3 regions of the Kineococcus gurbantunggutensis genome follow, and region 3 is predicted to be linked to each of the others. Evidence: riboswitches for the same ligand, from Rfam matches in the RefSeq annotation. Region 3 holds a riboswitch; each other region holds the start of a gene.
The links. Region 3 has a riboswitch for S-adenosylmethionine ahead of ACRYR7_RS17010 (methylenetetrahydrofolate reductase). Riboswitches for the same ligand answer to the same signal wherever they lie in the genome.

Region 1: linked by a shared signal. The riboswitch ahead of ACRYR7_RS15310 (aminotransferase-like domain-containing protein) and the one ahead of ACRYR7_RS17010 (methylenetetrahydrofolate reductase) in region 3 are both predicted to bind S-adenosylmethionine.
Region 2: linked by a shared signal. The riboswitch ahead of ACRYR7_RS04065 (MetQ/NlpA family ABC transporter substrate-binding protein) and the one ahead of ACRYR7_RS17010 (methylenetetrahydrofolate reductase) in region 3 are both predicted to bind S-adenosylmethionine.

Annotation. Positions count from the first base shown of each region.
Region 1 covers NZ_JBJLSG010000082.1:558-4,720, reverse strand. Annotated here, with positions in the region: gene ACRYR7_RS15320 (ABC transporter substrate-binding protein) at 1-679, opposite strand, end outside; gene ACRYR7_RS15315 (GNAT family N-acetyltransferase) at 720-1,214, opposite strand; gene ACRYR7_RS15310 (aminotransferase-like domain-containing protein) at 1,211-2,443, opposite strand; SAM riboswitch class I at 2,735-2,829, opposite strand; gene ACRYR7_RS15305 (FAD-binding oxidoreductase) at 2,921-4,163, opposite strand, start outside.
Region 2 covers NZ_JBJLSG010000013.1:43,765-47,927, reverse strand. Annotated here, with positions in the region: gene ACRYR7_RS04070 (methionine ABC transporter ATP-binding protein) at 1-709, opposite strand, end outside; gene ACRYR7_RS04065 (MetQ/NlpA family ABC transporter substrate-binding protein) at 711-1,664, opposite strand; SAM riboswitch class IV at 1,886-1,995, opposite strand; gene ACRYR7_RS04060 (FecCD family ABC transporter permease) at 2,241-3,299, shown strand; gene ACRYR7_RS04055 (ABC transporter substrate-binding protein) at 3,348-4,163, shown strand, end outside.
Region 3 covers NZ_JBJLSG010000099.1:4,221-8,383, forward strand. Annotated here, with positions in the region: gene metE (5-methyltetrahydropteroyltriglutamate--homocysteine S-methyltransferase) at 1-496, opposite strand, end outside; gene ACRYR7_RS17010 (methylenetetrahydrofolate reductase) at 493-1,500, opposite strand; SAM riboswitch class I at 1,613-1,706, opposite strand; gene fdxA (ferredoxin) at 1,725-2,051, opposite strand; gene ACRYR7_RS17020 (sulfite exporter TauE/SafE family protein) at 2,048-2,998, opposite strand; SAM riboswitch class IV at 3,032-3,147, opposite strand; gene ACRYR7_RS17025 (nitrite/sulfite reductase) at 3,465-4,163, shown strand, end outside.

The sequences.
Region 1 (4,163 bases), on a different contig from region 3:
CGCGCCGGGCGAGGACGACGTTGTCGCCCTCCTTCCACGACCGCACGACGTACGGGCCGCTGCCGACGTCCCGCGAGAGGTCGGCCTGCTGCTCGGCGCTCAGGGCGATCGTCGCCGGGGAGACGAGGATGGAGCCGTGGTAACCCAGGGTCGGGACGAACCCCAGGGTCGGGGCGTCGAACTCGACGACCACGGTGGTGGCGTCGGCCGCCGAGGCGGCGGCGTAGGTCTTGGGGAACAGGCCGATGGGGTTGATGCCGTCCTCGGGGCGGCCCCTGGCCCAGTGGTCCAGGTTCGCCACGACCGCCTCGGCGTCCAGGGCGGTGCCGTCGGAGAAGGTGACCCCGCTCTTCAGGTGCAGGGTGAACTCGGTGGCGTCGGCGTTCTGCTCCCAGCGCTCGGCGATCCACGGGCTGACCTGCCCGTCGGCGTCGACGTGGACGAGCTTGTCGGTCACGTGTCCCCAGACGTTGCCCTGGAAGCTGGAGATCGCGCTGTTGTTGGGGATCCAGGTGTCGCCGAGGGAGTCGATGAGGAAGACGACGTCCCCGCCGGCCCGCGCCCCCTCCCCGGCGCCGGACCCGGAGGCGGCGCCGCCGCAGGCCGCCAGCGGTGCGGCGGCGGCGGCGGCGCCCAGCGCGGTCAGGACCGTGCGGCGCGAAGTGTTGTCGGTGCTCACGGGGTGCTCTCTCTCCTGCGGTGGTGTGCGGGACGGGGGTTCACAGGCGCTTGGCGAAGCAGCGGCTGTGCGGGAGGGCGTCGTAGGGCGGGTAGGGGTCCACGGGGGTCCAGCCCTCGCGCCGGTACAGGGCGATGGCCTCCGGCTGCAGGGCGCCGGTCTGCAGCAGCAGCCGGTCCAGGCCCGCGGCGCGCGCGGAGCCCTCCACGCGGGCGAGGGCGGCGGCGGCCAGGCCGTGCCGGCGGTGCCCGGGGTGGACGTAGACGCGCTTGACCTCGTGGCGCACCGGCTCACCGGGGTGGGCCAGGCGGCGCAGGCTCGCGGTGGCCGCGGGCTCGCCGTCCACCAGGGCCAGCCAGGTGAGGAGCACCTCGTCGGCGGCCGGGCCCGGCGGCCGCGGGCGCGCCCCGCCGCCGGGCGGGGCGTAGCGCGGGTGCAGCTCGGCGTCCATCGCCGCGCGCAGGGCCGCCACCCGGGGGTCGTCCCAGCCGGTCGCGCTCCACAGGGCGGTGCGGGGACCGGTGGCCAGGCTCACCGGCGCGCCAGCGGGGAGGCCAGGGCCACGGCCACGCGGTGCACGGCCTCGTCCAGCTCCCCGGGGGTGAGGTCGGAGAACCCCCACCGGAAGCGGTCGGTCAGCTCGTGCGGCCCGGCGGGGCTGAAGTAGCGGCCCAGCGGGAAGTCGACGGCGTTCTGCCGCGCGACCTCCAGCGCCCGCTCCAGGTCGGTGCCGGGGTCCAGGACGCGGCCCCAGGAGAAGATCCCGCCGTCCACGGCGGGCAGCTCCACGACACCGTCCAGCTCGCGCCGCACCGCCGCGCGCAGGGCCTCGTGGCGCTGCGCGAGCACGGCGCGGGTGCGGGCCAGGGAGGTCTCGTACGCCCCGGGGGCGCGCAGGAAGCGCAGCACCGAGCGCTGCACCACCAGGGAGGTGTGCTGGTCGGAGTCGCGCCGGGCGTCCTGCAGGGCCGGCACGACCCACTCCGGCCCGGTGATCCAGCCCAGGCGCAGCCCGGGGCCCAGCGTCTTGGAGAACGTGTTGACGTGCAGCACGTTCCCCGACGCCGGGTCCAGGTCCGGGGTGCGGCCGCCGTCGAAGCGCAGCTCCCGGTACGGGTTGTCCGACAGCAGCAGGAACCCGTACCGCTCGGCCAGCTCCACCAGCCGGTGCCGCACCGCGAGCGGCTGGCTGGCACCGGTGGGGTTGTGGAAGTCGGGGATCGTGTAGAGCACCTTGGGCCGCGCCCCGGCGCGCAGCGCGTCCTCCAGCGCGTCCACGTCCAGGCCCTGCGGGCCGGTGGTCACGGGCAGCACCTCGGCCCGGCGCTGGCGCAGCAGCGTGAGCACCAGCGGGTAGGTGGGGTTCTCCACGGCCACGACGTCGCCGGGGTCCAGGAGGGCGTCGAAGAGCAGCGCCAGGGCGTGCAGGGCGCCGTTGGTCACCACGACGCGCCGGGGGTCCACCCCCTCGTGGGCGCCGATCCACTCGCGCAGCTCCGGGACCCCCAGGGGCACGGAGTAGCGCAGCGCAGGGGCGGCGGGGTCGGCCAGCTCCTCGGCGAAGGCGCGGGAGAGCTCGGCCAGCGGCAGCGCGGCCGCGCCGGGCACGCCGCCGTGCAGGCCGATCGTGCCGGGCACCGGCGCGGCCGGGCGGGGGCCGAAACCGGTGGCCGGCGGCACCGCGCGGGCCCGCCGGGAGAGCAGGTGGGCGCCGGCGGCGGCCTGCTGCTGCGCGGCGGGGGGCAGTTCCTGGGTCGTGGTCACAGTGCTCCTCGGAGGGGTGGCGGGCGCACGCGGGCACGCCCGGCACCGGGAGGGCGGGGCGGTGCCCGGCACCGGGACGGCAGGGCGGTGCGCGCGGGGTGAGCGGTGCGCGGGGTTTCCCGCGGGGCGCCCGCGGGTCCAGCGGGTCCCGCGGGGTGTTCTCGGTGCTGCGGCGCGGTGGCGGCGCGGCGTCAGCGACAGGCCGACGCGCAGCGCCGGCACAGGTCGACGACGCGGCGCGAGCGGGCGCAGAAGCTGCGGGGACGGCGCAGCGGGCCGTACGGCATCGTTCCTCCATCGTTCCTGGCGGAAGCACCCGCACCCGTTCGCACGGGGGGTTGCTGCGGCGTCGTCGAGCCAGGTCTCTCGGCCGCTCTCGATGGTTGCCCGCTCACTGTGGCGTGCGGGAGGAGGTGTTGTCAACGACCCGGTGCCCGGGACCGCCCCGGGGTTCCCCGGGCACCGGGAGCCGTTGCGCTACAGCGCCTTGCCGGGGTTGAGGATCCCCAGCGGGTCGAACACCGCCTTCACGGCGCGCTGCAGCTCGCGCACGCGGCCGGGCAGCTCCTGCCCGATCCAGCGCTGCTTGGCGGTGCCGATGCCGTGCTCGCCGCTGATGGTCCCGCCCAGGCGCAGCGCCGTGGCCACGAGGTCGTCCGCGGCGGCCTCGACGCGCTCGCGCGCGTCGGGCAGCTCGGCCCCGGCCGAGAGCAGCGGGTGGAAGTTGCCGTCGCCGGCGTGGGCGACGGCGCGCACCTGCACGCCGTGCTGCTCGGCGATGCGGCGCAGCTCGCGGTGGAAGGGGCCGATCTGCGACTTCGGCACCGCCACGTCCTCGCCCACGGCCACCTTGTCGGTGACCGGCCCGCGCCCGGAGCGGCGCAGCTCCCAGTGCTCCTCGGCCTCGGCGCCCGCCAGGTGCCGCACCCGCCCGCCGGCCGCGGACAGCGCGGCGGCGATCTCCCGCGCCTCGGCCTCGGCGCCGTGCCCGTCGGTCTGCACCAGCAGCAGGGCCTCGCCGCCGGCGGCCAGGGCGGTGCCGGAGTGCGCGTCGACGTCGCGCAGGGTCTGCCCGTCGAGCAGTTCCAGCACGGCCGGGCGCGCGGCGCCGGCGGTGACGGCGAGCAGCCCGGCGGCGGCGTCGTCCACCGAGTCGAACCAGACGGCCAGCGTGCGCTCGTCGACGGGGCGCGGGCGCACCCGCACCGTGATGCCCACGACGACGCCCAGCGTGCCCTCGGAACCGGTGAACAGCCCCACGAGGTCCAGGCCGGTGACGCCCTTGATCGAGCGGTGGCCGGTGGAGATCAGCTCGCCGTCGGCCAGGACGACGTCCAGGGCCAGCACCGACTCGCGGGTCACGCCGTACTTCGCGCAGCGCAGCCCCCCGGCGTTCGTCGCGACGTTCCCGCCGATGCTGGAGATCCGCCAGCTCGCCGGGTCCGGGGCGTAGCGCAGCCCGTGCGGGCGCAGCGCGGCGTCGAGGTCGGCGCCGAGCACCCCGGGTTCCACCCGGGCGACCTCGTCGGCGGGCGAGACCTCCAGCACGGCGTCCAGCCGCTCGGTGGACAGCACGACCCCGCCGGTCACGCCGCTGGCACCGCCGGACAGCCCGGTGCCGGCGCCGCGGGTGACGACGGGCACGCGGTACCGGCTGGCCCAGCGCAGGACGGCCTGCACGCCGGCGACGTCCGCGGGCCGCACCAGGGCGAGCACGCCG
Region 2 (4,163 bases), on a different contig from region 3:
GCGCGGAGAACACGTCGTAGACGTCGCCGACCTCCACCACGCGTCCGTCCTCCATGACCGCGACCCGGTCGGCGATCTGCCGCACCGCGTCCATCTCGTGGGTGATGACCACGATCGTGACGCCGAGCTCGCGGTTGACCCGCCGCAGCAGCGACAGGACCTCGGTGGTGGTCTCCGGGTCCAGCGCGCTGGTGGCCTCGTCGGCCAGCAGCAGCGGCGGGTTCGTCGCCAGCGCGCGGGCGATGCCCACGCGCTGCTTCTGCCCGCCGGAGAGCTGCTCGGGGTGGGCGTGGGCGCGCTCGAGCAGGCCGACGAAGTCCAGCAGCTCGGCCACCCGCGCGTCGCGCTGCGCCTTCGGCACGCCGGCCACCTTCAGGGGGTAGGCGACGTTCCCGGCGACCGTTCGGGAGCGGAACAGGTTGAACTGCTGGAAGATCATGCCGATCTTCTGCCGGGCCCGGCGCAGCTCCTTCTCCGGCAGCCGGGTCAGGTCCTGCCCGGCGACGGTGACCGTGCCGGAGGTCGGCGCCTCCAGCGCGTTCATCAGCCGCACCACCGTCGACTTGCCGGCCCCGGAGTAGCCGATGACGGCGAGGACCTCGCCCTCGTGCACGTCGAGGCTGACGTCGTCGACGGCGGTGACGGCCTTGCCGCCCCTGCGCTCGTACCGCTTGCTGACGCCCGTGAGGCGGACGATGGGTTCGGCCACGTCAGCCCTGCGCCGCCCGGGCGTCCTGCTCGACGTCGGTGAGCTCCTGCTGCAGGGTGGCGGCGTCGGTGTCGCGCACCACGGCCTGCGGGTAGCTCTTGACGAACTCCGCCTGCACCGCGGGGTCGTGGATGAGGGCGGCCAGGTCCAGGTACGTCTGGTCGCCGGTGTCCTCCGCGCGCGAGACGAAGAGGTTCACGTAGGGCGCCGCGGAGGAGCTGCTGGGGTCGTCCTGGAACACGATGTCGTCGGGCGACAGGCCGGCGCTGGTGGCGTAGTTGTTGTTCACCACGGCGCCGGCGGCCGAACCGCTCTGCAGGGCGTTGGCGGTCTGCGAGGCGTCCAGCGCGGTGACCTCGACCTTGGCGTCCTGCACGTCGTCGGTGGTGGAGAACGCGTTGCCGCCGCCCTCCAGGGTGAGCAGGCCGGCGGCCTGCAGCACCAGCAGCGCGCGGGCCTCGTTGATGGCGTCGTTGGGGATGGCGATCGTGGCGCCCGGGGCGAACTGCCCCGGCTCGTCCACGGTGGTGGAGTACAGCGGCAGCGGGTAGACGGCGGTGGCGCCGATGGGCTGCAGGTCGTCGCCGGCCTCGACGTTGTAGTTCGCCAGGTACTGCACGTGCTGGAACTGGTTCAGGTCGACCTCGCCCTGCTTCAGCGCCGGGTTCGGCAGGCTGTAGTCGGAGAAGTTGACCAGCTGCACCTCGACGCCCAGCTCGGAGCGCGCCTTGTCGACGTAGGTCTTCCAGTACGGCTCGGCCTGGTCGGTGACGCCGATGCGCACGGTCCGCACCTCGCCACCGCCGGCGGCGGTGGTGGCGGTGTCGTCGCCGGTGCCCCGCACGACGAGGGTGACGACGATCGCCACGATCGCGACGATCGCGAGGCCGATGACGATCGGCAGCTTGCTGCGCCCGGGCTTCTCGGGCAGGGCGGGCGGCGTGGTGCTGGACAACGCGGGCTCCTCGTGGGTCGTGCTCGGTGGGTGCGCCGGCGGACCGGGGGTCCGCGGCGGGGGTCGAGGGGGCGGCGCCGCGGGGGCGCGCGCGGGGTGGGGGGCGGTCAGCCGGCGACGGTGGCGGTGCCGCCCCGGGGACACGACGGGGACGCGGCGCGCGGGCTCACGACGGCTTGCCTCCTGCTCGGGAAGGCCGCGGGCACCGGGGGTGCCGCACGGCCACACGCTTGCGGGACGCTCCGTCCCGCCGGGCTTTCACCTGGAGCACCCCACCGCGGACGAGGGTTGCCGGTCAGCTAGCCAGGGCTTGTCGCTGACGCTCGATGCCGCCGCGAATCGTACGAGGGCCGCGCGGGGGGCGTCAAAACGCCCCGGGGGCGGGCGCGGCGGCGCCACCGGCGCTGTTGCGAGTAGGTTGCAACAAGCGGTCGGTGCGGCCCGCCCGCTCCCGTCCCCGCGCCCGCAGGAGGTCCCGTGCCGTCAGCCGGCGCCCCGCCCCGTCCCGGTCCGCCCGGTCCGCCCGGCCCGCCCGGGCCCGCCGCCCCCGGCCGCGCCGCGCGCCCGGCCGACCCGCTGGGCCGGCGCGCGCGGGCCCGCCGCCGCGCCGCGGTGCTGGTGCTGCTGGTGGCGCTGGCCGCGGCGGCGGCCGTGCTGGGCGCCGCGGCGGGCGCGGCCGCCGTGCCGCCCGGCGACGTGCTGCGCATCGCCGGGCACCACCTGCTCGGGCTGCCTGCCCCCGCCGTCGCCGGCCCCGCCGCCGGCGCGGTCGCCGACGCGGTGGTGTGGCAGGTGCGCCTGCCGCGGGTGCTGCTCGGCCTGGCCGCCGGCGCGGGCCTGGCGGTGTGCGGCACGGCGATGCAGGCGATGGTGCGCAACCCGCTGGCCGACCCCCAGCTCCTCGGCGTGACCTCGGGGGCCTCCACGGGCGCCGCGGCCGCCCTCCTCTTCGGCGCCGGCGCCGGGTGGGGCGCGCACGCCCTGCCCGGCAGCGCCTTCGCCGGCGCGCTGGCCGCCGCCGTGCTCGTCCACGCCGTCGCCCGCTCCGCCGGCCCGCTCACCTCCGCGCGGCTGCTGCTGTCCGGCGTCGCCGTCGGCCACGCCCTGCACGCGGCCACCAGCTTCCTAGTCTTCGCCTCCGGCTCCGCCGAGGGCGCGCGCTCGGTGGTGTTCTGGCTGCTGGGCTCGCTCGGGCTGGCGGCGTGGGGCGCGCCGCTGGCGGTGGTGCTCGTCGTCGTGGCCGCCACCGCGGTGCTGCTGACGGCGTGGGGGCCGCGGCTGGACGCCCTGGCGCTGGGCGACGAGACCTCCCGCGCGCTGGGGGTGTCCCCGGCGGCGTTCCGCACGGCGCTGCTGGCCGTGGTGGCGCTGTGCGTGGGGGTGCTGGTGGCCGCCTGCGGGGCCATCGGCTTCGTCGGCCTGGTCGTGCCGCACGTGGCGCGGCGCCTGGTCGGCGGCGCGCACCGCTGGTGCGTGCCCGCCGCGGCCGCCCTGGGCGCGGCGTTCCTGGTGGCCGCGGACCTGCTGGCGCGCACCGCGCTGGCGCCGCAGGAGCTGCCCGTGGGCATCGTCACCGCGCTGGTCGGCTGCCCCTTCCTGCTGTGGCTGGTGCGCACCACCCGCACCGCCGCGTGAACCCCGCGACGACCCCGCGACGACCCCGCGACCCCTCCGAGGAGACCCGTGCCCCGCAGCGACCGCCACCACCGCACCGCCCTGCGCACCCGCGCCGGCGCCCTGGCCGCCTGCGCGCTGCTGACCGCCGGGTGCGGCGCCGGCGGTGAGGGGGGCGAGCGGGACGCGGCCCCGGGCGCCGGGCGCGTGGAGGTCGTCAACTGCGGCCAGCGCGTGCAGGTGGCCTCCCCGCCCGGGCGCGTGGTGCTGCTCAAGAGCGCCGCCGTGCCCGCCCTGCACGCCCTGGGCGTGCTGGGCAGCGCGGTGGCGCGCGCCGGGCAGTACCCGGCGGGCTACTACGACGCGGCCGCGCGGGCGGAGCTGGACGCGGTGCCCCTGCTGACCGACCGCACCGACACCGCCGGGCACCTGCGCATCTCCCGCGAGACGGTGCTGGCCCAGCGCCCCGACCTCGTGCTCGGCGAGGTCGACGGCCTGGACCGCGCGGTGCTGGCCGCCTCCGGCGTGCCGCTGCTGGAGGAGCCGGCGCTGTGCCGCACCGGCGAGCCGGCGTCCGGGTTCGAGGAGGTCTACGCGCAGGTCGAGCTGTACGGGCGCGTCTTCGACCGCGAGGAGCGCGCCCGCGAGGTCGCCGACGGGCTGCGCGCGCGCGTGGAGGCGGTGCGCGAGCGGGTGGCCGCGGCCCGGGCCGCCGGCGCGCCGCGGCGCACCGCGGCGGTGCTGTACCCCACCGTCGGCGGGGGCGTCACCTACGCCTACGGCGCGGGCAGCACCGCCGCGCCGCAGCTGGAGGCGGCGGGGCTGGTCAACGCGTTCGCCGACGTGGCCGACCGCGTCTTCGAGGTCACCCGCGAGGAGCTGCTG
Region 3 (4,163 bases):
AGCGGAAGGCGGTGTCCGGGCCGACCTCGGGGACGAGGTAGTGGTAGTTCGTGTCGAACCACTTCGTCATCTCCAGCGGCGCGTCGGTGCCGCGGCCGCGGGCGATCGTCGACAGGCCCGCCAGGTCGACCCGGCCGTCGGCGCCGACGACGTCGGCGAAGCGCGGGGGCACCGCGCCCAGGGCGGTCGCCGCGTCCAGGACGTGGTCGTAGGCGGAGAACGCCGAGGGGATGGAGGCGTCGTGGGCGTGCAGGCCCAGGTCGTTCAGGCGGCGCAGGGTGCGCCCGCGGACGGCGGCCAGCGCCCGCTCGGTGGCGGCGACGTCGGCGCGACCGGCCCACAGGGCCTCCAGCGCCTTCTTCGTCTCCCGGCGCGGGCCGATGCGCGGGTAGCCCAGGACGGTGGCGGACCAGGCCGGGACGGCGGCCGGGTCGGCCCCCGCGGGGCCGGTCGCGGGCAGGTGCCGGTGCGGGACGGGACGGGGTTCGGTGCTCATCGGGATCCTCCTGCCGCCAGGGCGGCGTGGTGGGGAACCGCGGATGCCTGCGGCCGTCCGGCCGAGCTCGGGACCGTCGGGGTCCCGGCGCCGAGGTGGGCTCCCTCGAGCAGGTCCAGCGCCGCGGGCGCCGAGTTGAACGTGTAGAGGTGCAGGCCGGGCGCGCCGGCGTGCAGCAGGTCGCGGGCCAGGGCCCGCCCGTAGCGGGTGCCGGCGCGCTCGCGCGCGGCGTCGCCGTGCTCGGCGGCGGACTCCAGCAGCGCCAGCAGCGAGCGGGGCACGGGCACGCCGGTCAGCTGCTCCAGGCGCAGCAGGCGCGCCGGGTCGGTGGTGGGGATGATCCCCGGCAGCAGGGGCAGGGTGATGCCCGCCGCGCGGGCGGTGGCCGTGAAGGCGGCGTACTCGCGCGCCGAGTAGCACACCTGGGTGATCGCGAACGAGGCCCCGGCGTCCTGCTTGGCGCGCAGGGCCTGCAGGTCCCCGGCGCGCCGGGAGGAGGGGAACGCCGCCACCGCGACCGTCAGGGGGGTGCCGTCCCCGCCCGCGGCACCCCCCCGGCCGCCGGCGCGCAGGCGGTGGCGCCGGTCGGCCACCCGCAGCAGCTCCACCAGGTCGCACGCGCGGCGCACCGCGTCGGCCGGCGCCCGCCAGTCCGCGGACCCGGCGGGCGGGTCGCCGCGCAGCGCCAGCACGTCGCGCACCCCGGCGGCGAAGAACTCCTCGGCCAGCTCAACGACCCCGCGGCGGGTGGAACCCACGCACGTCAGGTGGGCCACCGCCGCGGCGCGGGTCTCCCGGCGCAGGTGCGCCAGCAGCTCGCAGCCCGCGGTGCGGGTGGTGCCGGCCGCGCCGTGGGTGACGGAGAAGAAGTCCGGGCCGGTCGCGGCCAGGCGCTCGACGGTGCCGTGCAGGGCGTCGCGCGCGGCCGGGCTGCGCGGCGGGAAGAGCTCGAAGCTCAGCGTCGGCCGTCCCGCGGCGCCGGCCACCAGGGGCCCGACGCTCACGGCCGGGCCCCCGGGCGGCGGCCCGCGCTCGCGGCGCTCACTGCGCTCGCCGTGCTCACCGCGTTCGCCGCGCGGACCCGGGGGCGGTGGGGGGTGGTGCTGGACATCGTCGACTCCATCGACCTGGCGTTAGCACCCGCGCCCGCGCCGGCGGGGGGTTGCTGCGGCGTCGTCGAGCCAGGGCTCTCGGCCGCTCTGGATGGGGTGGCGGTGCGGGTGGTGCGCTAGCGGCCCTCGCCCTGCGGGGGCAGCGCGCTGACCACCGCGTGGTCGGCCTCGATCAGGCCCGTCTTGGCCGCACCGCCGGGCGAGCCGACGGTGTCGAAGAACTCCACGTTGGCCGCGGTGAACGCCGACCACTGCTCGGGCACGTCGTCCTCGTAGTAGATGGCCTCCACCGGGCACACCGGCTCGCAGGCCCCGCAGTCCACGCACTCGTCGGGGTGGATGTACAGCGAGCGCTTGCCCTCGTAGATGCAGTCGACGGGGCACTCCTCGATGCACGCCTTGTCCTTGACGTCCACGCAGGGCTGGGCGATGACGTACGTCACGGGGCGGTGCTCCTCTCGTTCTCCTCGCCGGCGCCGGCCACGGCGCGCTCACCGGCGGGCTCGCCGGCGGGGCCGGGGACGACGACGCGGCGGCGGTGCCGGCGCACCGAGTGGGCCACGGCCACGGCCCCGAGGGCCAGGACGAGCGCGTACACCGCCCAGCGCACCGGGTCGGCGGCGTCGACCGCGTCGCTGCGCAGCAGCGTGCGCGCGTTGGTCAGGACGATGACCGCGCCCACGGCGGTGCCGAGCACGTGCGGGGGCAGGTGGCGCACCAGCCAGGCGGCGACGGGGGCGGCGACCAGGCCGCCGGCCAGCAGCGCCAGCACCCAGGACCACGCGATGCCCTGCGAGCCCAGGCCCACCAGGAACCCGGTGCTGGCGGCGACCGCGACGAGGAACTCGCTGGTGTCGATCGAGCCGACCACCTTGCGCGGTTCCAGCCGGCCCGAGGCCAGCAGCGCGGGGGTGCCCACGGGGCCCCAGCCGCCGCCGCCGGTGGCGTCGACGAACCCGGCGAACAGGCCCAGCGGCGCCAGGAAGCGCCGGCGCAGCGGGCGGTGCAGGGAGCGCTCGTCGAAGCGCACCACCGCCGAGCGCAGCAGCACGTACACGCCCAGCACGAGCAGCAGGACGCTGATCACCGGCGCCGCCACGTCCGTGGGCAGCGAGGAGAGCACCGTCGCGCCGGCGAAGGCGCCCACCGCGCCCGGCACGCCCACGCGCACCACGACGCGCCAGTCGACGTTGCCGAAGCGCCAGTGCGCGGTGCCGGAGGCCAGCGTGGTGCCGATCTCGGCAAGGTGGACGGTCGCCGAGGCCGCCGCCGGGTTGGCCCCGATGAGCAGCAGCAGGCTGGTGGAGGTGACCCCGTAGGCCATCCCCAGGGAGCCGTCGACGAGCTGGGCCAGCAGCCCGACGACGGCGAGCAGAACGATCTTGTGCACGAGAGGTCCGTCCCGATGCCCGTGGACCCGCAGGGTCCGCGCTTGCCGATCGCCGGGTGGCGAACGACCAGGTCCTCACCCGGAGCACCCCGCCGCAGATGGAGGGTTGCCGACCAGCGAGCCGGGGCTTGACGCTGGTACTCGTGACCGCTCCCGACGTTAAGGGGGAGCACGCCGCCGGGTCAACACGTCCGCGCGAACACCACCCCGGCCGCCGGCCGCGGCGCCCGGGTGCGCGGTCCGGGGGCGGGTCCGGGAACGGGTCCGGGGGATCGTGTTGGAGCAGGCCCCGGCGTGCCCTACCGTGGTCGCGTGGTCCAGCCCTCTGCCGTGCGCCTCGTCTCGCGCCGGTACGTCGACCTGATGAGGGTGCAGAGCGCCTACTGCTGCCGCTGCGCACCCGCCCCCCGCCGCACCAGCTGAGGGTCCTCCTCGCGAGGAGAACCCCTCTCCCCCGTGAGGTCCCATGACACCCGACGCCGCGCCCACCCCCACCGAGCAGGCCGCCCGGCCGGCCGCCGACGCGCCCCGGCGCGTCCCGCGGCCCGCCCGCGCCGGCGGCAACGGCCAGTGGCTCGTGGACGGCACGACGCCGCTGAACCACAACGAGGAGTTCAAGGCGGCCGACGGCGGCCTGAACGTCCGCGAGCGGATCGAGCAGGTGTACTCCAAGGGGGGTTTCTCCTCCATCGACCCGGACGACCTCAACGGCCGCTTCCGCTGGTGGGGCCTGTACACGCAGCGCCGCCCCGGCATCGACGGCGGGCGCACCGCGCAGCTGTCGGCGCAGGAGCTGTCCGACGAGTTCTTCATGCTGCGCGTGCGCATCGACGGCGGCGCCCTGACCACCGAGCAGCTGCGGGTCGTGGCGGAGGTGTCCACCCTGTACGGGCGCGACAGCGCCGACATCACCGACCGGCAGAACGTGCAGCTGCACTGGGTGCGCGTGGAGGACGTCCCGGAGATCTGGCGGCGCCTGGAGGCCGTGGGCCTGCAGACCACCGAGGCCTGCGGCGACACCCCCCGCGTGGTGCTCGGCAGCCCCGTGGCCGGCATCGCCCGCGACGAGGTCCTCGACCCCACGCCGGTGATCGAGGAGATCGTCGAGCGGTTCATCGGCGACCCGGAGCTGGCGAACCTGCCGCGCAAGTTCAAGACCGCGGTC